4 regions of the Cellvibrio sp. PSBB006 genome follow, and region 1 is predicted to be linked to each of the others. Evidence: predicted binding sites of a transcription regulator. Region 1 holds the regulator's gene; each other region holds the start of a gene.

Region 1 (5,542 bases):
ACCGGGATACCATGTTTAAAACCGAAAGATTCAAACAGGATCGCCATGTTGGATTCGCTACGGCCAACGACTCGTTCCTTCACCAGATCGCGCAATTCGTGCAGGTTCAGATGGCTGGTATCCAGCACCAGGTCCGCTGCATCGCGAATCGGTTCCAACAGGTTTTGTTCTTCGGTAATCGCTTCTTCCAGATTGGTATTGGTATCGCTCAATGGGTGTTTGCGCCGGGTTTCACTGAAGCGCTGAATCAACACCGAGGGTTGCGCGTCGAGAAACAGTACGCGAAATGGCACATGGGCTTCCTTCAGCGTCTCAATCATCATCGGGAAAATGTTGAGATCCTGCCACGCGTTGCGCACATCAATACCGATGGCAAATTTCTGGGTGTCGTCCTTGTGAATCTGGATTTGTGCCACCAGCGCCGGCAGCAGGCTCACGGGAAGATTGTCGATACAGTTGAAGCCGACATCTTCCAGAACATGCAGTGCAGTACTCTTACCCGAGCCGGATAATCCACTCACAATCACTAAATGCATGGGCGTGTATTCCTGTGATTCATTCATCAATGCGCCGAGAGTGCCGGGCTTGTGTTTTCCCAAGATCGCCAATCAATCTTTGCTGACAGCTATCTCATACAAGGCTGCATCACTCTCCGCGCTACGTAGACGTTCGCGAAAGCCACTGTCGTTGAGAGCGCCAGCCAAGGCTGCCAAATTTTGCAGATGTTCGCCGTGGGCATTTTCCGGTACCAGCATGGCAAACAAAATATCCACGGGCTCGGAATCAATCGAATCAAAGTCAATCGGCTGATTCAGTGTGATCAGGGCGCCGATGACACCATCGTAGTTTTCCACTCGGCAGTGCGGGATAGCAATGCCGTGGCCGATGCCGGTGGAGCCAAGTCGTTCCCGCGCAATTAGCCGACGAAACAAGTCGTCGGCATCAATGGCGGGAATATCCTGAGCGATGGTGTTGGCAAGAATTTCCAGCACACGCTTTTTGCTGACACCTTCGATATCGCACAGGGTGCGACCTTGGGTGAGAAGAGATTGTATTTGCATAATGTATTAACGATGGCTGCGCATTTTTTCTTTGTGTTTAATCAATTGCCGATCGAGCTTGTCGGTCAGCAGGTCAATAGCGGCATAGAGATCTTCTGATGTCGCATCGGCAAATAAATCCTTGCCGCTTACGTGCACGGTGGCTTCCGCTTTTTGCTCCAGCTTGTCTACCGAGAGAATCACGTGAGTATTGGTAATGCGGTCGTGATGGTTATTGAGTCTTTCAAGTTTATTGTTGACGTAATCCTTGAGGGCGTCGGTAACTTCCAGGTGGTGACCGCTAATAGTAATTTGCATAGTACTTCCTCTTCGTTATGACAGTTACTCAATCTTGCCTGACGGCACGATTATTGATTCTGCATAGTGGTAGAACGTGTTCTGCACATCCGGGTATTCATCAGCCTAGCAGTGGAGAAAAAGGATGTCATAGTAAACTTTTACGCTCATTAGACGGCGGGATATTGAGTGATTCCCGGTATTTGGCAATGGTGCGACGCGCTACCTGGATGCCTTGCTCAGATAACAGCTCAGTGATCTTGCTGTCGCTCAGGGGTTTCTTTGGATTTTCCGCACTCACCAGTTTCTTGATGATGGCGCGAATTGCCGTAGAGGAGCATTCGCCGCCGCTGTCTGTACTCACATGACTGGAAAAGAAATATTTAAGTTCAAAAATTCCCTGTGGGGTATGCATGTACTTTTGGGTGGTCACCCGCGAGATAGTGGATTCATGCATATCTACGATTTCGGCGATGTCGTGCAGTACCAGTGGCTTCATTGCCTCGGCGCCGTACTCCAGGAAGCCCCGCTGTTTTTCCACAATACAGCTGGCAACTTTCAACAGGGTTTCGTTGCGGCTCTGTAAACTTTTGAGGAACCAGCGGGCTTCTTGCAGATTGTCCTTGAGGAAGGTGTTATCGCTGCTCGAATCAGCCCGCTTCACCATGGAGGCGTAATCCGAATTGATTCTCAGGCGCGGGGCGATATCCGGATTTAATTCCACCATCCAGCGGCCATCACGCTTTTCCACAAACACATCCGGCACAACATACTCTGTGTCACCGGAAGCAATCATATCGCCGGGGCGAGGGTTCAGACTCTGGATCAATGCCACGGCCTGGCCTAACTCGCTCTCTTTGAGCTTGGTGCGGCGCATTAACTGGCGATAATCGCGGCTGCCTAACAAGGGTAGATACTGCTTGACGATCAGCTTGGCAGGTTCAAGAAAGGGCGTGGTCGGGGCGAATTGTTGCAATTGCACCAGCAGACATTCCGACAGGTTTTGGCTGCACACGCCGCAGGGGTCAAATTGTTGTAAACGGTGCTGTACGGCAACGACTTCATCCAGTTCCAGTTCATCCAGTTCGGTGATCAGGCCTTCGTAGATATCGGCCAGGCTCACGGATAGCATGCCACTGGGATCGACCGCATCGATGATTGCCATGGCGATGATCCGGTCCTGGTCTGACATGGGGGTCAGGTTGAGCTGCCACATCAGGTGATCGTAGAGGGAATCGGTAACGGCGCGCCGGCTGTCAAAGTCGTTGTCTTCGCCATCATAAGAGGATGAACTGCTGGTGTGGGAGGACTGATAGACATCGTCCCAACTGGTATCTACCGGTAACTCACTGGGGATGGATTCGTTCCATTCGGTATTGGGTTCGCTGTCCCCGTAATTATCGGTATCAGAAAAGCTTTCGGTCTCGTTATAGGTAGTTTCTGCGTAGCTTTCCTTGTCAGCAAAGGTGTCCTTATCGTTAAAGCCCGAATCGAGATCTGCGCCATTGGCATCTGCAGCAACTTCTTGCTGGCGGGGATAATCACTGTCTTCCCCTTCACCGCTGTCGGCAGGCGAGTGGCTGTCGTAACCCTCTTCGACCTCTAGCATCGGGTTGGAATCCAGAGCTTCCTGGATCTCCTGCTGCAAATCCAGGGTCGACAATTGCAGCAGACGAATAGCCTGTTGCAATTGGGGCGTCATGGTCAGTTGCTGGCCGAGTTTTAGCTGTAGAGACTGCTTCATCGTAAGTAGAACTAAACCCCAAAGAAATGATGTTGTTCAGGTGGAGTTTAGACAGCCTTTGTCTTGCAGGCAATAACACCTAGCAATCTTTGTGCCTGTTATACAAATTTAGTGGCTTGTCAAGTGATTTGTCGGAACGCACCTGAGGTTACAGGCGGAAGTTTTCGCCCAGATAGACTTCGCGGACCTTGTTGTTACTCAGTACCGTTTCTGCATCGCCCTCGGCGATGATATGGCCTTCGCTGACGATATAGGCTGTCTCACAAATATCCAGTGTCTCGCGCACATTGTGGTCAGTAATGAGCACGCCGATGCCGCGATCCTTGAGGTGACGCACAATTTGTTTAATGTCGTTCACTGAAATGGGGTCAACGCCGGCGAAGGGCTCATCAAGGAGAATGAACTGCGGCTCTGTCGCCAGCGCTCGGGCAATTTCTACCCGCCGCCGCTCACCACCGGAGAGCGACATACCCAAACTGTCGCGGATATGGGTGATATGGAATTCCTGCAGTAGTGAGTCGAGTTTTGCGTGGCGCTGCTTGCGGTTGAGATCCTTGCGGGTTTCAAGGATCGCCATGATGTTATCTGCCACGGTCAGCTTGCGAAAAACGGAAGCTTCCTGGGGTAGATAACCGATACCCGCCCGGGCACGGCCATGGATAGGCAGATGAGTCAGGTCTTTGCCGTCGAGTAATATTCGCCCTTCATCGGCACCGACAAGGCCGGCAATCATATAAAAACAGGTGGTTTTGCCTGCGCCGTTGGGGCCGAGCAGGCCCACAATCGTACCGCTGGTCACGGCGATTGACACGTCAATGACAACTTTACGGCTTTTATAACTCTTGGCGAGATGTTGGGCTTGCAGGGTCGGCATGGTCGACTCAATCTTGATTGATGGTTTGTGGCGGGATAACGATTTCGATGCGCTGTGGTTGCTGTGCATCCTTCTTGCCCGCTGCCTTCATGATCTCTTTGCGGATGTCGTAATCAATGCGGTTACCACTAATCGATGCGCCATTTTCCTGTTCCAGAAATGCATTCTCCAGAAGTAACAACTGTTCATTGGTTAAGGTATAGCGAATGCTGTTGGCCTGCGCTGTAATAGTTGCCTGGTTCTCTGCCGGTTTTTGCTGGTAGCGTGCAGGCTTACCGCGGGCTTCCATCTTCTCAACTTCGTCGTTGCTGTTGGTATGGATGGTGATCTGATCGGCACTGATTTCCAGGGTGCCTTGCTTTAATCTCACGTCACCGCTGTAGGTAGCGGTGCGCTTTTTGCGATCCAGTTGCGCGCTATTGGCGGAAATATGGATGGGTTGTTCTTTGTCGCTGGGGAGGGCATGAACGGGTGTCGTCAGCCACAGGGCGCACAGTAACAGGAGTAAAAATGATACAAGCGGTTTGCACGCCATCATAGAAAATCTGACATTGTTATTGAGGTTCATATGTCCCTCGGACCCTGGAAAGTAACTCGATGCGGTCCTCACCCAAGTAAGCTTTCATGCCCAGCGTGTCGAGGTGGCCTTGTTGGGCGCGCATCTTAACAGCTTTATCAGTTTCGGCGTATTGCTGGCTGGCTTTGATGCGCAATTCGCTGGTCAGCAACTCTAGCAAACCTTCATTGGCCGATTGCTGGTAGACGCGCACATCGTTAAACAGGGTGACCAACTGGCCGTTCTGATCAATCTTTCCTTCGTTGGCGGTGAGATGCCAGGGCGCAATATCAGCGTTTTCACTAAATAACATCCGTGGTTGGCTCAGCATGGTGTAATCCTTCGGGCCGGGCCGGGCCGGGTTGATCTGAAAGTGTTCAGCCGTGTCAGTTGTCAGGATATTGCGCAAGTTGCCGTCGGCATCGTATTCGCGCAGTTTGATATCGGTCATATAGGCTTGCGGAAAGTTGGCGCTTCTGACGACATCCTCGCCCAATAATTCGGTGGGCGATTTATCCCAGAAAGCTACCAGGCCAATCACTAGCAATGAAACAACAATCCAGGGCAACGGAATGCGTGACATGAGTTGATCCGTCAGTGATGGGTTGGTAGATAATGGGCGAGCGCAGAGTCAAAAGTACCCTGCGCTTGCATAATCAAATCGCACGCCTCGCGCACGGCGCCCTGGCCACCGTGAAACCGGCTTTGCCAATGGGCGCGATCGGCCACGCTCAGATGGGCATTGGGGACGGTCAGTGCCAGACCGACACGACTCATGACGCTGAGGTCCGGCCAGTCATCCCCCATAAAAGCGATCTCTTCCAGAGAAATGCTGTTGTCCAGATTTTCCTGTAATGCAGCCCATTTATCTTCACGTCCCTGGATTAACAATTCAATGCCGAGGTCCTTCGCCCGTTTGGCAACCAGCGTGCTGGTGCGTCCGGTAATAATGCCCACTTTTACGCCGCTCCCCTGTAAGAGTTTTATGCCGTGGCCATCCAGAGTACAAAAGGTTTTCAGTTCATCTCCGG
Region 2 (5,542 bases), 1.7 Mb from region 1:
TGTATAACGCCTTGTCCATCTGTAAATCCTCTGGCCGTTAATTTTTTGGCAGTTTTGTGGATAAACAGGGTTTTGCAAGAGCGGTGCCAAGTTGTTGCGGCTGTTGATAAAGTCGCTAACCTGCTGATTTTTAAATAGAAATATGGAAAGAAGAAGCGTGAGAGGAAGGAGTAACGCTGGCGGGTCTAAAAAGAAAATAACAGAGCGGCAAACTGCTGCCGCTCGTTTGCCGCTATTGCCGGTGGTGGTGTCGACACCCTATTACCTCAAGTTAATGATGGTCTGGGTGGTGGCATTGGCTGTTTCAATGGTTTTAGCGTTGGCCTGGAAATTCCGCTGGGCGATGATCAGATTCACCAGCTCTTCCGACAGATCAACGTTAGACTCTTCCAGCGCACCCGCCGTAATGTTGCCCAGCGAAGATGAACCCGGAGCCCCGATGACCGCTTCACCGGTTTCAAAGGTCTGCGCCCACATGGTGTTGCCGACCGGTTTCAAGCCTTCAATGTTGTTGAAATTTGCCAGAGCAACCTGTCCCAGTACCTGAGCTTCACCGTTAGTAAAACGGGCGAAGATAATCCCGGTAGAGCCCACATCCAGACCCGCCAGACGACCGGTGGCATAGCCATTCTGGTCGTAGTCGTCCACCGCAAAATCATTGCCGAACTGAGTTGAACCGGCCAGGTCGATCTCGAAGTTGGAGCTGGACGGCGGCTCAACCACCGGCGTTGTTCCCCCTTGCAAGACATTCAGCGGCGCCAATGCACCATTGGGTTCGCCGTCCTCACCCAGCGGGGTCCAGTTAGAAATCAACATACTGTCGGTGAGCGTGGTGTTCAGGGTGCCATCGGCATTGAAATGCACGTTGAAGCCGGCCATGGTTGGCAGTGTATTTTCCGGCGACGGCAAGGTGGGGTCAGGGTCACCCACATTCTGGCCATCGATCTGCACATACATCACCCAATGGTTCGGCGAGGTGGAGGGATCAGCCGGATCATAAGGCTGCTTCACGAAATACTGGCTCATGATGTGCGGGTTGCCGAGGCTGTCGAACACCGGGTTGGAGGTCGCATGGTTGTAGGTGTTTTGATCCGTAGGATCAAAGGCATTGATCGGCACATCGGTAAAACTGGCTGGTGTCAGCGGTGCAAACAGGTTACCTACCGCCGGCAGGCTGTCAGCTACAGCGTAGCCTTCTTCCATCACAATGGTGATATTGCCCCCGATCACGGCGGCGTCGTTGACGTTATTGATGGTTTGCAAACCGGTACCTGCGCGGCCCTGAATATCAGCCTGACCGGCCGGTAATGGCCCTTCAAAAGCAAAGCGCAGGTCAGTACCCACGGCAGAGACAATCTCCAGATCCCCGGCGGTATTCACGGTAGCGCTGATGCCCGGCAGCGTTGACGTGGTCAGCCCATTAATTTCATTCGCCAGGGCAGCCAGGTTATTCGCATTCAGTGCAATGCCATTCAAGGTGAGGTTGCCGTTGCTGTTATCAAAGTTGGTTGCATAAAGTGTTGCATTGGTCCGCGCCGTCGCGGTTACACCGGCCAACGCATTTAGCTCGGAAGCCGTTTGGGCGGCAGATGCGCCGGCATCACTGGTAAAGGTCACGGTCGCGCCGGTAGGACCTTCGATCTCCAGGGTTTGCGATAAATAGCCGTTGGTTGCTGCGGGGATACCGGCAACGGAAGGGCCAGCACCATTTAAAGCAGTCGACAAAGCATTGCCGCCGGTCACGTTCGCCAGCGAGATGGTTGATGAAGCGCCTTCGGTCAGGTCACGAAACTCTATATTGCCGCCATTAGCTACCGCTTGCACATTGATCGGCGTAGCCGCGCTGAAGATAGCGCTGTTGATCAGGTTAACAATGTCCTGCACAGAGTTGGCGGTAGACGCATTCAGGTTAATCGATACAGTACCGTTGCCAGACGCCGGTGTTGAGCCTGCCAGCGTAATATCAAAGGTGGTCGGCGTCGCGGCGAAGTCCACCGGTGTGGCTACCGCACCCAGGTTAGTGGTGGTAGTGGTCGCATCCTGTAAACCTACCTGGGTAACGCCCACTGCCGCACCATCGGTAGCAAAACTGCTGCCCACGGTTTCCAGAACGGTTTCGTTGGAATCAAGGTTGAACGCTGACTCAACACCGGTGGTTTGGCGCGGTGCCTGGGTATTCACATCAACCCGCAAATTACCGAGGATACCGCTGATATTGCCTTCCGCATTGGCGGAAAAGCCCTGCAAATACGAGCCGGTAGCACTGACGACATACCCCTCGTCGTCCAGGCCAAAGGCACCGGCACGGGTAAAGAGTCGTTCGCCCTGGTCACTCAACACAAAAAAGCCGGAACCGTTAACCGCCAGGTCCAGGTCACGCTCGGTCAGCTTCGGGTTGCCGTTACCGAAGTCCTGGCGAATCATCTGTAAGCTCACACCGCTGCCCGGCGTGTTGCCGCCGCTACCCAGGATACTGGCGGAATACAAATCACCAAACTCCACCCGCGATGATTTGAAACCGATAGTGCCAGCGTTGGCAATATTGTTACCGGTCACCTGCAGGTCAGTGTTCGAGGCACGAATGCCACTCAGCGCGGTGTTAAAAGACATGATGTGCTCCTGGGTACGTGAGTCGCTGGTGGCTGGATATCGCCACCAGTATTTCAATAACGGTTATTAAATACGTTGCTGTTTTTTGCTGCATCGGCTGTCCGGGAAGGGTGTCGCCAGCCTGCCGCGCATTAGTTAAATTGTTTAACGTCACCGATAGCCACTGGACCGAGGCCCGCGAGGTTCAGGGTGATCACGCCATCCGTCCCCAGAGTCACGCTGTTGACGTTAGCGCTGAGTGCTGTCTCCAGTTGCTCGGCTTTACCGTCCTGGGTCGCGTAGACCTCAAAGGTGTACTCACCGACGGGCAAGGGTTCTTCACCCGCTGTCCAGGTCAACAGCTCGCCGTTGACTTCCATAAACTGGCCGTCCCAGCGGAACGACACTTCGCCGGCTGGCATTCCACCGACAGGAATATTGGCCACTAACTCACCTTCGCTATCGTAGACACTGATCTTCATATCCCCGGTCGCCGCCGCGAGGTCCACACTGCCAGAAACAATCCCGCCAGCGGTCAAACGCGCCGTCTCCGCCGGTACCGTCACTGAACGGCCCACCAATGAAGATGCTTGTAACGCCTGGTTGGACATAAAGCTGGAGCTGAAATTATCGAAATTGGTGTTGAGCCGTTCCAGACCTTCCACTGAGCTGAACTGCGCCAACTGCGCAACAAATTCGGTATTGTCCTGCGGACTTAGCGGGTCCTGATTATTCAGCTGGGTGATCATCAGTTCGAGAAACGCCGTCTGGCCCAACTCGTTGCTTTTGGTTTCCTTCGGCTGGTTGTTGATATTCAAATTACTCAACACATTGCCGGTGGTGTTGTTATTGACCTGACTCATCGCTGCCGCTCCTTACTGACCCAGGGTCAACACACGTTGAACCATTTGCTTGGCCGAGTTCATGACCTCGACGTTCATTTGAAACGAGCGCGATGCGGAGATCATATTGGTCATCTCTTCCACCGGATTCACGTTGGGGTAAAACACATAACCTTCTTCATCCGCTTTGGGATGATCCGGTTCGTAACGACGCTGTAAGGGTGCATCACTCTCCACCACACCCATCACTTGCACACCGGCACCCACATCATCGGGTGCGGCAAAGCCGTTATCAAAACCGTTGCCGCTTTTCATTGCTGCCATGGCCTGACGCTGGATAGCGGCAAACACCGGCTGGCGATTGCGATACACCTCGTCCGCGCTGGAGCTGGCCGACTGGGCATTAGCCAGGTTACTGGCGGTGGTATTCAGGCGCAGACTTTGCGCGTTCATACCTGAGCCAGCGATGTCGAAGATATGTCCGAGTGCCATAGTTAACTCCAACGTTTTCCAATCAATTCGTTTAATAAACCGGCCGATTACTCACCACGGATGGCGGAGGTCAGCCCTTTAAATTTGCTGTTCAAAAAGGTGAAACTTGCCTGGAATGCCAAGGCATTTTTCATGTATTCGGCATGCTCAATCTGGTCTTCCACGGTATTCCCGTCGATGGATGGCTGGTTGGGTACGCGGTACATCATGTTGCTGTCGTCCAACGCCATGCCCGCACCGCCGATATGACCGGCGTCAGTGGTTTGCATATTGAACCGCCCCGTCTGCTCCATCTTGCCTGCGAGCATGGTTTTAAAGTCGAGGTCGCGGGCTTTGTAGTTGGGGGTATCGACATTGGCCAGGTTATCCGCCAGCACCGATGCCCGCTGACCACGCACTCGCAGTGCGCTTTCGTGGATTCCGAGTGCTGATTCGAAGGATATGGACATAAGTGGCTCCGGCGTTTCTTAAAGGTTTTACTCTTGCGTGTGTTAAAGCAAGGGGTATGCCAAAGGCCAACATTTACATTAACTTATTGATTTTTATAGATATTAGTCTGAATGATTAGGTGGCAATGCGGCAGTAGAAACCGGCAAGGGGAGAAGCGGCAAAGGAAAAGCGGCAAGATTTTTCCGCTTTTCTTGGGGTGTCGGTGGGAAATGAGAAAGGGGTTGGGGAGCAGCTTGCAAGACACGCCGTGAACCCGGCCCCTACGCGCTCCCGGCGCTTCGGGACACTTCCCACATCCATGTGGGTCGTCCATGGGGGCTCAGCACCGACATCCTGTCGGTGATGGTCTTGCAAGCTGCTCCCCAACCCCTTCAATGCCAAACGATTGGCTTTGTGGTTTTAAAGGTTTTAATTCGATAGAACTTCTTTTAGTTGTTGCAGAAGGCTACTCAGAGGATGAAGCGAGAAATGTTTCAGCTGTGATAAATGCAACTGACTCTACCAGTGCACATTTATTGATAATTTAAAAAGAAGAGAATCCGTATATTTCAGATGGCACAGCAGGGATCACGGAGTCAGGTGCGAGACCATCACCCGCATGGACGACCCACATGGATGTGGGAAGTTTGCCGAAGCGCCGGGAGCGCGTAGGCATCAGGGTGTTGAGCCTACAGGGAAGTATTCACGGCGTGTCTCGCACCTGACTCCGTGATCCCTGCCCACCTACTAACAAAATCACTAAACAGCCCGATACAAAATCCCAGGCTCACACCGCACCATCTCAAACAAATCCGCCGCCCCCGCCAACCCCTCCGAAGACCCCAAAAATAAAATCCCCTTCGGCTTCAACGACGCATGGATCTTCTGCAAAATCTGCCGCTTCAACTCCGCATTAAAATAAATCAACACATTCCGGCAAAACACGATATCGAATTTACCCAACATCGCATACGAATCCATCAGATTCCACGCTTTAAACTCAACCCGTTCACGCACCAACGGCTTAACCCGCCACACGTTATCCGACGCCTTATCAAAATACCGCTGCAAACGTTCATCCGAAAGACCGCGCAACACCGACAAGCGATCGTATTCCGCCTTGCGCGCCTGATCCAGAATCGTCGCCGATACATCCGTCGCCACAATTTGTACCGGGCGCGGCAAGGCGC
Region 3 (5,542 bases), 2.4 Mb from region 1:
AGCAGTGCCATTTTGATTCATCAATTTCCATGTAGCAGCCCCCGAGTGCAGACGAACTAAAGATCTTTGACTCGGTTTGGTTGATGCTTCGGTGTAGATTCCAGTTTGCTGCTCAACAAATTTATAGCGCCGCGAACCTTGTGTAACATAAGCGTCGTTTTGTGCGGAAAGATTGGAGAAAGAAAGACGCCCTGTGTGGTTATAAAACTCGATTTCATAGGGAGCATCAGGGTTTTTGTGGCTATAACGCCGCCAGCGATTGGTTATCACATAATCAGAAAGAATCGATGAGTTATTGATGAGTCTGGGCATCGGCGCAGTTGAGCCGACAGGCACATCCACCAGGTGATCCGGCTCTTCAATTCTCCAACCCGCATTTTGGTTCAGATAGCGCCGCTCCAGTTTTAATAAGCCATCAGCTGAAACATAATCAATTTCATGTTCGATTTTTTCAGCCGTACCTACATTGATGGGATTGCCAGCTACAGAACAGGACTCTTTTTCCTGATAGATACAGTTTATTGTTCGATCTTCTAAAGGGCCGCTGGATTGAGTTTTGAACGGGGAGGGGCATGTGTTGCCTACAGAGGCTGAATAGCTATTTGTCCCTCCTGTAATAACTTCTTCCGAACCATCTTGATAACGTTTTATCGTATAGAAGCTTCGATGGAGTGTATATGAGGTAGGCTGCCCATTCTCTTTGTTCGCATTTTTGGGGGTGTAATGAGTAATAGTTATACGAACACACGCACCAATTTCTGTGATAGCCAAGCAGTTACTAAATTCTGTACTACTGGTTTGGTTTAGGCTTGAAATGAGCTCACCTAGAGACGGATAAGTCATGCTGTACCCACTATAAAAGTGGTAAGTGGTCTGTGGTGCTACCGATATCTGTGCGGCATGTGTAACTGATACACAGCCCGTAGAAACAACGAAAATAATCAGTCGAAAAAGATATTGATAGGAAGGACTTTTGGACCTGATGGTCGAGAGATGTGACAGCATATATTCCCTATACAATGTGGCCAATTAAAGAAAACTAAATACGGTGCTTTGTAAGATGCCGATAGTATACTACGCAAAACCTACTTGCAATTAACGCAAATTATTACCGCTCAAATTATACCACTACTGCCCCACTATCTCTGGCTGATATTGCAGTTTAATCGTGGGTCGAACGCGATCAATTTCAGTCAACACGGATACCAGTTCAGGCGACTCTATAGATTTTTTTTGTAGTTCAGTATATGCCCACATAAATGAGCGCTGCCGGTGAAGGCTTTCAATAATTAAAAACTCTCTTGCCGCCCCACCAGCATCCCCTCTGTAACCTTTCGCCAATCCGCACCGATAAAGCTCCAACGGATAGGGTTCGCGGTGCGCCACGCGACATAAGCTATCTACTTCATCATCCGTTATAGATGCATTAATATCGACATAAGCCGCACGCAAGCGAGCATCCAGTTGCGTTAGCAAAACGATGGATGAATCGTTCGCCCAAGGTTTCGGCCTACCAATATTCGCGCGATCAAAACGCATTTGCTGAAAGCCGGCCTCGATCTTTTGATATTCCGTCCATATTTGCACTAACAACAGTACTCCCACAAGACTGGATACACCTAACAACCATTTGGCCAACTTATTATTAACAATAATTCCGGTAGAAGATTCAGACTCAGCCACCCCCAGCATGATTCCCAATGGCAATAAAAAATAAGCATACTCAAGTGGGTATTCCACCATGCCATGGACCAGAAGAAATCCTGAAAAGAGCAATGCGAAGGAAGACTCTAGAGTTTTGGAACGAACCGCCAAGCAAAACAACCAGATAATTAAAATGGCAATCAATATCAGCCCAATTATGGGTCCATTCCAAATTATTAGATCGATCAAAATATTATGCGTGTTATCAATGCGCAGCCCAATCGGATAATCAAGAGCAACTTGCAGCTGAGCTGCTCCTACCTGCCCCCAACCATATCCCCATAGTCCACCCTCTTTTATCGCTAATAGAAATTGCGTCCAGATTGTGAGGCGCTCTGCTTTTTCAAAACGTTCCGCAACAGATTCTCCTCCCAGATATAACAACTCATTGATTGTTGGCAGAAGCAAAACTAACAGAGCAAACAACCCAATCCAAAATCCCAATATAAAAGGAGGTAAGGCTACTACCCTCCTACGATACTGCCAGCCCCACCAGATGAACGCACACAGAAAGCCCAACCAAGGGGTACGGGATTGGGTTAGGGCTAAACCGAACAGAATAAACAGAGCAAGAAACGCTGCAGAGAACCTTCCAATTAACTTCTGCTCAAAAATATAAACCAGTCCGGCCAATGCCATGCAAAGGAAGGTCGCCAGATGATTAGGTTGACCAAAATTTGCGAAAGGCCTACCACCAGACTTCATATCAACAATTAAGTAATTACCTGAAATCGATAACCATTGCCTTATGGCAATCCAGACCGAAATAACCGCAACCAACAACAAGGTTATCGCTAGGCCTTTGCTTAACATAATTTTTTTTGCCGGTATCGTGGAGATTTGAAAACCTGCCACTACGGCAATACAAAACCCAGCTATATAAAATGTATTAAGAAATAAATCTTCTAAATTAGAGAAAGGTCCAGAAAAGAACTGCAATGCGGGAAGAAAACATAAAACAAATAACGTTACAGATGCGAACGATAGATTACAAAAAACAAATGAACTATTGACCAATAAAAAAACAAGAAGAAACAACAAACCGCCAAAAGCGCTAGCCTCTTGATAGAAAGATAGCCATGGCTGATTATGATTCGGCAACAATATACTGAGCGCAAAGAAAAATGCTGCCAACAGAACAGGAAAATTATTTTTGAGGTTTGTCATAAAAAAAGGAAGGTTGCCCTTCCTTTTTATCACTTAATTAACACTATGAATTAGTCAGCAGCAACAACATCACGGCAAGTTGCAGGCAGGTATTTCACTTCAAGAGTATCGGCAGCTGGACCACATGCCCAAGAACGAATAGGCTGAGCTGAACCGCGAGTAAAGTCGTCACCATCAGCCGCAGTAGTCAAGTCTGCATCAACATAGGGGCGCAATTCCACAACTTGGCCATCCACAGCCCCAGCAATTTCTCGGACAGTAACTTGAATAATGCCATCTTCTGTGGTGGCAATTGATTCTACATACTGAGAAATAGGGCTGGCTTCACTACCACCCTCACCACAACCGAAACCATTTGCAGCTGGAGCCGTGGCAAAACCAGTCTGAGACACTTCACTAATGGTGGTACGGCAAGAACTTGCAGCCAATACAACTTCAGACATCTTTGCACGAATGGTGTAATCCTGATACGCAGGCAGAGCAACCGCAGCCAGAATACCGATGATCGCGATTACAATCATCAATTCAATCAGGGTAAAACCTTGTTGTACTTTTTTCATAAAGCTATCTCCAAATAAGGAACGGGGATTGATCCGAATTGGGTTAAGCAACCGCCGTGCCAAATAATATGCACCCTCTATGATCGAGCAAGGGGCGGCTGCTGTAGTTTTACATCTTCCAGCAATCTCCATTATCCCAAACATAAAAAACTGCCGTTTTTACTACAAAGGTGACTTTTTTTGTCAGTCGTCGCAGCCTTGAAAGTTGCTCTCTTCGCCGATCCGGCTATATATGCCACTTTATCTGTATATGTACTCTATAATCTTTCCCATACCCGATATGGCATCTTTAATAACCAGGGTTTACAGTTATCTTTCTATGACCGAGCAAGCGTTTTAAGCATACCGGCTCGTGCCCAAGATGCGTTACAGGATACCTAACAATGAATAGCCCCCAACCTACACTGAGTGGCCTCGCCCGCCGCCTTGTGACAGACGGCCTGCTGGATCAAGAGAGCGCCCGCCAAGCTATGAGCCAAGCCGCCAAGGAAAAAGTACCTTTTGTTCAACATCTGGTGCATCACGCCATACTTGATGCCCGAACCATTGCCCGGGCTGCCTCGGATGAATTCGGCACACCTTTATTTGATCTTGACGCGCTCAACCGTGAAGCAATTCCTACCAAGCTGGTTGATCAAAAGCTAATCCGCAAGCACCACACACTACCGCTCACGCGCAGGGGCAACCGTCTTTTTATCGCAGTAGCCGACCCTACTGACCTCCATGCGTTGGATGAGATCAAGTTTAATACCGGTATAAACACTGAAGCTGTATTAGTAGAAGCAGATAAGTTGGCAACGGCTATCGAAAAATTTTTGAATGCCCAGGAAGAAAGCATTGGCGATACGCTCGGCGGGCTGGATGAAGATGGGTTAGATGACCTGGACATCCAGGCCGTAGATGACCAGGCTGCAAGCGCCGATCAAGGCGCATCAGAAGCCGATGAAGCACCTATCGTGCGTTTTATTAACAAAGTTCTGCTGGATGCCATTAAAGAAGGGGCTTCAGATATTCACTTTGAACCCTATGAGAAAGCCTATCGTGTCCGCTTTCGCACTGACGGCATCCTTCACGAAGTGACTCGCCCTCCGGTCAATTTAGCTACGCGTATGGCTGCCCGACTAAAAGTGATGTCGCAAATGGATATTTCAGAACGGCGGGTTCCTCAGGACGGCCGTATCAAGATGAAAATATCCAAGACTCGCGCAATCGATTTTCGCGTAAACACCTTACCGACCTTGTTCGGAGAAAAGGTCGTATTACGGATTTTGGACCCCGGTGCAGCAAAGCTTGGGATTGATGCACTGGGTTATGAAGATAACCAGAAGAAACTCTATCTGGACGCCCTGGCTCAATCGCAAGGAATGATATTAGTCACCGGCCCTACCGGTAGTGGCAAGACAGTATCTCTTTATACCGGCTTGAATATCTTAAACACGTCCGAAACCAACATTTCTACAGCAGAAGATCCCGTTGAGATCAATCTGGAAGGTATTAATCAAGTCCAAATGAACACCAGGGTAGGACTAACCTTTGCCGAAGCGCTGCGCTCCTTCCTTCGCCAAGACCCGGATGTCATCATGGTGGGTGAGATTCGGGACCTGGAAACTGCCGAAATTGCTATTAAAGCTGCACAAACAGGACACTTGGTTTTATCTACCCTTCATACCAATAGCGCTCCAGAGACCTTGACGCGACTTTTAAATATGGGCGTTCCAGCGTTTAATGTCGCAACCAGCGTAAGCTTGATCATTGCCCAAAGGCTTGCAAGGAGACTTTGTTCAAATTGTAAAAAGCCTGCTACAGATATTCCTGCAGATATACTTAAGCAAGAGGGCTTTGATGATATTGGCATACCACCTGCTGAGTACCAAATTTTTCACCCGGTTGGTTGTAACCAATGCAACAAGGGTTATAAAGGTCGACTAGGTGTATATGAAGTGGTTCGCATCACCCCAGTCATTGCGAGCCTTATAATGGAAGGCGGCAATTCCTTACAGATTGCCAAAGCCGCCAGGGAAGCCGGGTTTAACAATTTACGCGTCTCAGCCCTACGTAAAGTGGCTATGGGACTCACCAGTCTCGAAGAAGCTAACCGAGTAACCAAGGAT
Region 4 (5,542 bases), 1.7 Mb from region 1:
GCTGACACGGCGGTTCCTGTAACACTGGGGGTCGATGTTGTACCTGACAACCCTGAGCCAATCCTGGTCTCCGGTGATTTATTCCCGAAATCTTTTTTCATACATCAATCACAAAACCATCTGACTTTTCACTGTTGTTATGAGATGGCTTCTTCCCACAACACCTCGCTGTTTTTTTGAGTATTAACTCCCCGTGATATCACCTACTCTTTTTTATCCAACAGGTTTTCTCCGGTGGTTTTCATCAAGTGGTCGTTGACACGACGCGCCAGTTCATCGGGGTGGAATTTTGCCAGGAAGTCATCTGCGCCGACTTTTTTCACCATGGCTTCGTTAAATACACCGCTTAACGATGTGTGCAGGATGATATGAAGTTTTTTAAGATCCGGATTGTTGCGCACCTCGGCGGTAAAGGTGTAGCCGTCCATCTCCGGCATTTCAATATCACAAATAATCAACACCAGTTCGTCGTAAGGATTTTTACCAGCAGCGATTAAATCCTTGAGGTAGTTGAAGGCTTCGAGACCGTCTTTTTTGAGGGTGGTTTTGATGCCCATGGATTCAATGACCCGTTGAATCTGTTTCCGCGCAATGGATGAATCGTCCACAATCAGTACGTGCTTTTCTACAGCGCGTTCAGCAATACCACTTTCCACCACACCGGCGCTGATCTCTTCGCGCGGAGGTGAAACCTCGGCGAGGATTTTTTCTACATCAATAATCTCAACCAGCTGGCCATCCACCTGGGTTACCGCTGTCAGATAATGTTCTTTACCGGCACCTTTGGGTGGCGGATGGATATCGCCCCAGTTCATGTTGACGATACGCTCCACCGAACTCACCAGGAAACCCTGGGCGGTGCGATTGTATTCCGTGATGATCACAAAACAATTGGCAATATCCGGCAAAGCGCGCCGACCGATAGCCAGGTTCATATCCATGATCGGCAAGGTGCCGCCACGGATATGGGCCACGCCGCGCACGACAGCACTGCGGCCGGGTATCGCATTGAGCGGGGGACATTGCAGGACCTCTTTCACTTTAAAGACGTTGATCCCGTACATCTGTTGGCCACCCAACCTAAACAACAGGAGCTCCAGGCGATTCTGCCCCACCAACTGGGTGCGTTGGTTGACGCTATCCATTACTCCGGCCATGTAATACCTCTTTATCTATGTAAGCTCAGCCAAGAGCCGGGTTATACAAAACACCGCCACGGTGATCTGCCGGCGGCACAGTCTTTGCTTTAATTCAACAGTAAGCGCTATAGCGGCTAAAAACCGTCACTCTTTAGTGGATGATTGCCGTAGCGGCAAACGAATGTGGGCATTTGCGCCGCATCCACCTATGAGGATAGGACAAATTATGGGAATTCGTAGTTTTTATCTGGTTGGTGGGCTCCTGAAACGGCTACTGGCAGTGGCCGGCGTGGTTTTCTTGACGCTGCAGCCCAGCCAGGCGAATCCGGCCAGACAAGACCTGGGCGACCTGCAGCAACAAGTTAAAATCTTCTTGCAAGACCACTACCGGCAGCAGGACGTTGAGCGGGTCGACATTACGGTCGGCAACCTCGATCCGCGTTTGGTGTTGGCGGCTTGCACCCAGCCTTTAACCATGACCTTGAATGACCCGAGCAACAGTGGCGGCAACCTGACAGTACAAACCCGCTGCGAAGCCACCCAGAGCTGGTCTATTTATGTGCCGGCCCAGGTGTCGCTGTTTCGTCCCCTCGCGGTGGCGAGCCGCCCCCTGATGCGCGGCGATGTAATCAGCGAACGCGACATCCAGATTGACGTGGTGAATGTCAGCCAGCTTCGGCAAGGCTATCTGGCGCGGCGCGAAAGCATTATCGGTCAGGAGTTGCAGCGTCCGATGAATACCGGCGAGGCATTTCGCGGTTCGATCCTGGAAGCGCCTTTGGTCATCAAGCGCGGCGACGCCGTTCATATTGAAATGCAAGCTGGCACCATTGCTGTGAATTCCACCGGTATCGCGATGGCCAATGGGCGGATCGGTCAGCGTATTCGGGTTCGCAACAGCCAGTCTGAGCGGATTGTCAGTGCCGAAGTGGTGAGTGCTGGCAAGGTAAGAACATCGATTTAATCGGTTGATTTACACGAAATGTGCACGAGATCAAATTTATGCAGGAATATCATTAAAGTTCCTGTAAATCAGGCCGATAGCTGACACAGGAGTCCTGTTTCTTTGGCGAGGACGCCGAAACTCAGGCACACTCCACGCGGGCTTACCCGCCTTTGCGTTATCAGCTACAGCCATTAACTCAGTTGGGGAAACACCATGGTTATCGACACAAACAACAACCTTACTCCCGGAAGCGCGTCCAGCACTCGCGGCCGTGGCACCACACCCGTAGCACCGTCTACCGGTAAAACTGCTGCCGCGCCGGCTGAAACAGCAGCCAATAAGGAGAACGTCGTGTTGAGTCAGGAGGCACAACGTCTCAATCGCTTGCAGGCCAACATCAGTCAGTCCCCTGACGTGGATGTTGAACGTGTCGCGGCGTTAAAGCTGGCAATCGCCAGCGGTCGGTTTGAAATCAACGTCGAACGCATTGCCGAAAACCTGTTAAAGCAAGACGACCTGTTAGGTTAAGGGCCGTTGCTGCCGCCCCCAACCGGCAGCGATGGTCAATGGCGCATCTGATCATTCCACCTGACAAGACACGATGTCGTTCAGCGGTTGAGATGATGCAGTAGCAAGGCCCTGCGAGCCTGTCCTCCCGGTCGGTTTGCGAGGTTTTTAATAAACGCAGAGGTGACTATGTCCACACTCCATCCGCACAGCCTGCATAACATGATTGCCCAAGACAGCGCGGCAATCGGCGAATTGAAATCCTTGTTACTGCGCGAACGCGAGCTTCTTGAACAGCGCGATCACAGCGAACTGCCGGCCATCATCGAACGCAAAGATCAGCTACTTGAAACCCTTGGGCTCAATGCCAAACAGCGCGCGAGCCTGTTGAAGGCAGCCGGTTTTAAAGCATCGCCCGAACAATGGGAAATCTTCCTGGGGCAGAATGCGGCTACCCGTGACCTGCTGGAAAGCTGGCGCACCCTGATGGCGGAGTTTGCCCAGTGCAAATCGCTCAATGAAATTAACGGCAAGATGATCGGTCGCTCCAAGCAGACCCTCGGTCAGCTGCTTAACCTGTTACGTGGCCAGGTTGCTGCCCCCCAGTTGTATACCAGCGCCGGTTCCACCACCAGTTCCGCCAGTTCCCACTGTATCGCGGAAGCCTGATAAGGCGGGAATCGCCTGACATATATCAGGCGATTCCACCACTCTCTCTCCCTTTGCCTTGGATTATGTGGCAAAACTTTTTACAATGGCGCCGCTTCGCAAACTCAATGCCATGCTCCGGTAGCTCAGTTGGATAGAGCAGCCGCCTCCTAAGCGGCAGGTCGGACGTTCAAATCGTCTCCGGGGCACCACTCTTTTCATTACGCCGTTTCTAGTCCGCCGCCATTCTGGATGATCTTTTGTGAACCTGATTCTTCTGTCCGTTGATGATCTTGTTTCACCCACCCAGGCCCGGTTGCGCGATGAACGGCGCGTGCAGCATATCCTGAACATTCATAAAGCCGGTGTGGACGATCAACTGAAAGTGGGTTTGATCAATGGGTTGATCGGCACCGCCAGTATCACCGCGATTTATCCGGGTGAAATTGAATTAGCCGTAGACTTGCAACACGCACCGCCGGCCCCCTTACCGTTAACCCTGGTGCTCGCCCTACCCCGCCCCAAGATGCTCAAACGCATCCTGCAAAACTGCGCCACTCTCGGGATAAAGGATATCGTTCTGATTAACAGCTACCGCGTGGAAAAAAGTTATTGGCAAACACCGATCCTTGAAGCGAACAGTATCCGCGATCATTTGCTGTTGGGCCTGGAACAAGGTGGCGATACACAGATGCCACAGGTACGACTGGCAAAACGCTTCAAACCTTTTGTAGAAGATGAATTGCCGGGATTAATACAGGATTCCCGTGCGCTGGTGGCTCACCCCTATACCGACACTGCTTGCCCGAGGCAAATTGACGGGCGAGTGACGCTGGCGATTGGTCCGGAGGGCGGATTCATTTCTTACGAGATAGATTTATTGATGCGTTGCGGTTTTGAAGCGGTACATGTGGGCGAACGCATTCTGCGCGTTGATACGGCAATTCCCTTCATCATCAGCCGCTTATTTTAACTGTCGCGCTGCTGATCAGTGCGCAGGATATCTTCGAAGGCCGTGAGGTTTACGGCGGGACTGAAATAATAACCCTGATAGAAATGACACCCATATTGTTTGAGGATGGTCAGCTGTTCTGCCTGCTCGACACCTTCGGCAACCACTTCCATATCCAACAAGCGCCCCATGGTGATGATGGTTTCCACCAACACCCGATCATTGCGATCTTCGATAATGTCGCGCACAAAGCCTTGGTCAATCTTCAAGACACCCACCGGCAAACGTTTTAAATAACTGATAGACGAATAACCCGTACCGAAATCATCCAACGAAAAACTGATGCCCTGGTCTGCCAGCACGGTCATGGTAGTAATGGCTTCATCGACACGCTGGATCACAATGCCTTCGGTAATTTCCATCTCCAGTGATTTGTGCGGAATGGCGTAGGTATCCAGTGTTTGCAACACATCATCAACAAACGCATTGCGGCGGAACTGTCGCGGGCTGATATTAATACTCAGACGCATACCGTCTTGCCATAGACCCTGTTCCTGCCAGCGCACCAGGGTTTTACACGCTTCTTCCAATACCCACTGACCCACCTCCAGAATCATGCCGGAGGTTTCCAGTACCGGAATAAAATCTATAGGAGAAATCGTGCCTTTGGTGGGATGCAACCAGCGCAATAAAGCCTCTGCGCCTTTTACGCGACCACTGCGCACGTCGACCTTGGGCTGGAAATATAATTCGAATTGTTGTTCATCGAGCGCGCGATGCAAGTCGCCTTCCATCACCAATTGCCGACTGACTTTATCGGCCATTTCCTCGTTGAAAAACTCAATGGAGTCGCGGCCTTTTTCTTTTACCTGATACATCGCGGTATCCGCATAGCGCAAGAGTTCGTGAACCGAATTATTGCGATCGGGATACACCACCACACCCACACTACAGGTCACGCGCAATTCCATATTGTCGTACACGCAGGGTTGCGAAATAACGGCGCGAATTTTTTCGCTGATTTCACCCGCGCGTAACGCGGCGGTTCCGAGATCCTGATCCAGTACGGTCAGCACCACCACAAATTCATCGCCGCTCAAGCGCGCCACCAGGTCTTCATCGCGCACGGTGCGCGTCAAGCGACTGGCCACTTCCTGCAATACCCGATCACCGACCGGATGCCCCAGTGAATCGTTGATATTCTTGAATTGATCGAGATCGATAAATAACACTGCACCGTAATAGGCGTGGCGCTCCGCGCGGCGCAGTTCGTGCTCCAGCCGCTCAACCAGTTGGATACGATTGGGCAATCCGGTCAACGCATCATGGTGCGCCATATATTCCATCTTT

What was found. Region 1 encodes sigma-54, which starts transcription at its own class of promoters, with help from an activator protein. Its sites were predicted from a motif close to TGGCACANNNNTTGCNNT; they were not measured.
Region 2: the regulator sigma-54 is predicted to act here: its motif matches at 4,417-4,434, upstream of flgB (flagellar basal body rod protein FlgB).
Region 3: the regulator sigma-54 is predicted to act here: its motif matches at 3,476-3,493, upstream of CBR65_RS08190 (pilin).
Region 4: the regulator sigma-54 is predicted to act here: its motif matches at 1,231-1,248, upstream of flgA (flagellar basal body P-ring formation chaperone FlgA).

What each region holds. Positions count from the first base shown of each region.
Region 1 covers NZ_CP021382.1:4,872,855-4,878,396, forward strand. Annotated here, with positions in the region: gene rapZ (RNase adapter RapZ) at 1-536, opposite strand, end outside; gene ptsN (PTS IIA-like nitrogen regulatory protein PtsN) at 609-1,061, opposite strand; gene hpf (ribosome hibernation-promoting factor, HPF/YfiA family) at 1,068-1,358, opposite strand; gene CBR65_RS20305 (RNA polymerase factor sigma-54) at 1,486-3,081, opposite strand; gene lptB (LPS export ABC transporter ATP-binding protein) at 3,230-3,955, opposite strand; gene lptA (lipopolysaccharide transport periplasmic protein LptA) at 3,963-4,523, opposite strand; gene lptC (LPS export ABC transporter periplasmic protein LptC) at 4,510-5,094, opposite strand; gene CBR65_RS20325 (HAD family hydrolase) at 5,106-5,542, opposite strand, start outside.
Region 2 covers NZ_CP021382.1:1,291,127-1,296,668, forward strand. Annotated here, with positions in the region: gene flgF (flagellar basal-body rod protein FlgF) at 1-19, opposite strand, end outside; gene CBR65_RS05310 (flagellar hook-basal body complex protein) at 262-2,610, opposite strand; gene CBR65_RS05315 (flagellar hook assembly protein FlgD) at 2,742-3,452, opposite strand; gene flgC (flagellar basal body rod protein FlgC) at 3,465-3,923, opposite strand; gene flgB (flagellar basal body rod protein FlgB) at 3,971-4,372, opposite strand; gene CBR65_RS05330 (protein-glutamate O-methyltransferase CheR) at 5,112-5,542, opposite strand, start outside.
Region 3 covers NZ_CP021382.1:1,980,453-1,985,994, forward strand. Annotated here, with positions in the region: gene CBR65_RS08180 (RHS repeat-associated core domain-containing protein) at 1-771, opposite strand, end outside; gene CBR65_RS08185 (PglL family O-oligosaccharyltransferase) at 1,129-2,871, opposite strand; gene CBR65_RS08190 (pilin) at 2,922-3,431, opposite strand; gene pilB (type IV-A pilus assembly ATPase PilB) at 3,815-5,542, shown strand, end outside.
Region 4 covers NZ_CP021382.1:1,297,079-1,302,620, forward strand. Annotated here, with positions in the region: gene CBR65_RS05330 (protein-glutamate O-methyltransferase CheR) at 1-8, opposite strand, end outside; gene CBR65_RS05335 (chemotaxis protein CheV) at 204-1,157, opposite strand; gene flgA (flagellar basal body P-ring formation chaperone FlgA) at 1,366-2,103, shown strand; gene flgM (flagellar biosynthesis anti-sigma factor FlgM) at 2,299-2,613, shown strand; gene CBR65_RS05350 (flagella synthesis protein FlgN) at 2,782-3,261, shown strand; tRNA gene CBR65_RS05355 (tRNA-Arg) at 3,376-3,452, shown strand; gene CBR65_RS05360 (16S rRNA (uracil(1498)-N(3))-methyltransferase) at 3,503-4,213, shown strand; gene CBR65_RS05365 (bifunctional diguanylate cyclase/phosphodiesterase) at 4,210-5,542, opposite strand, start outside.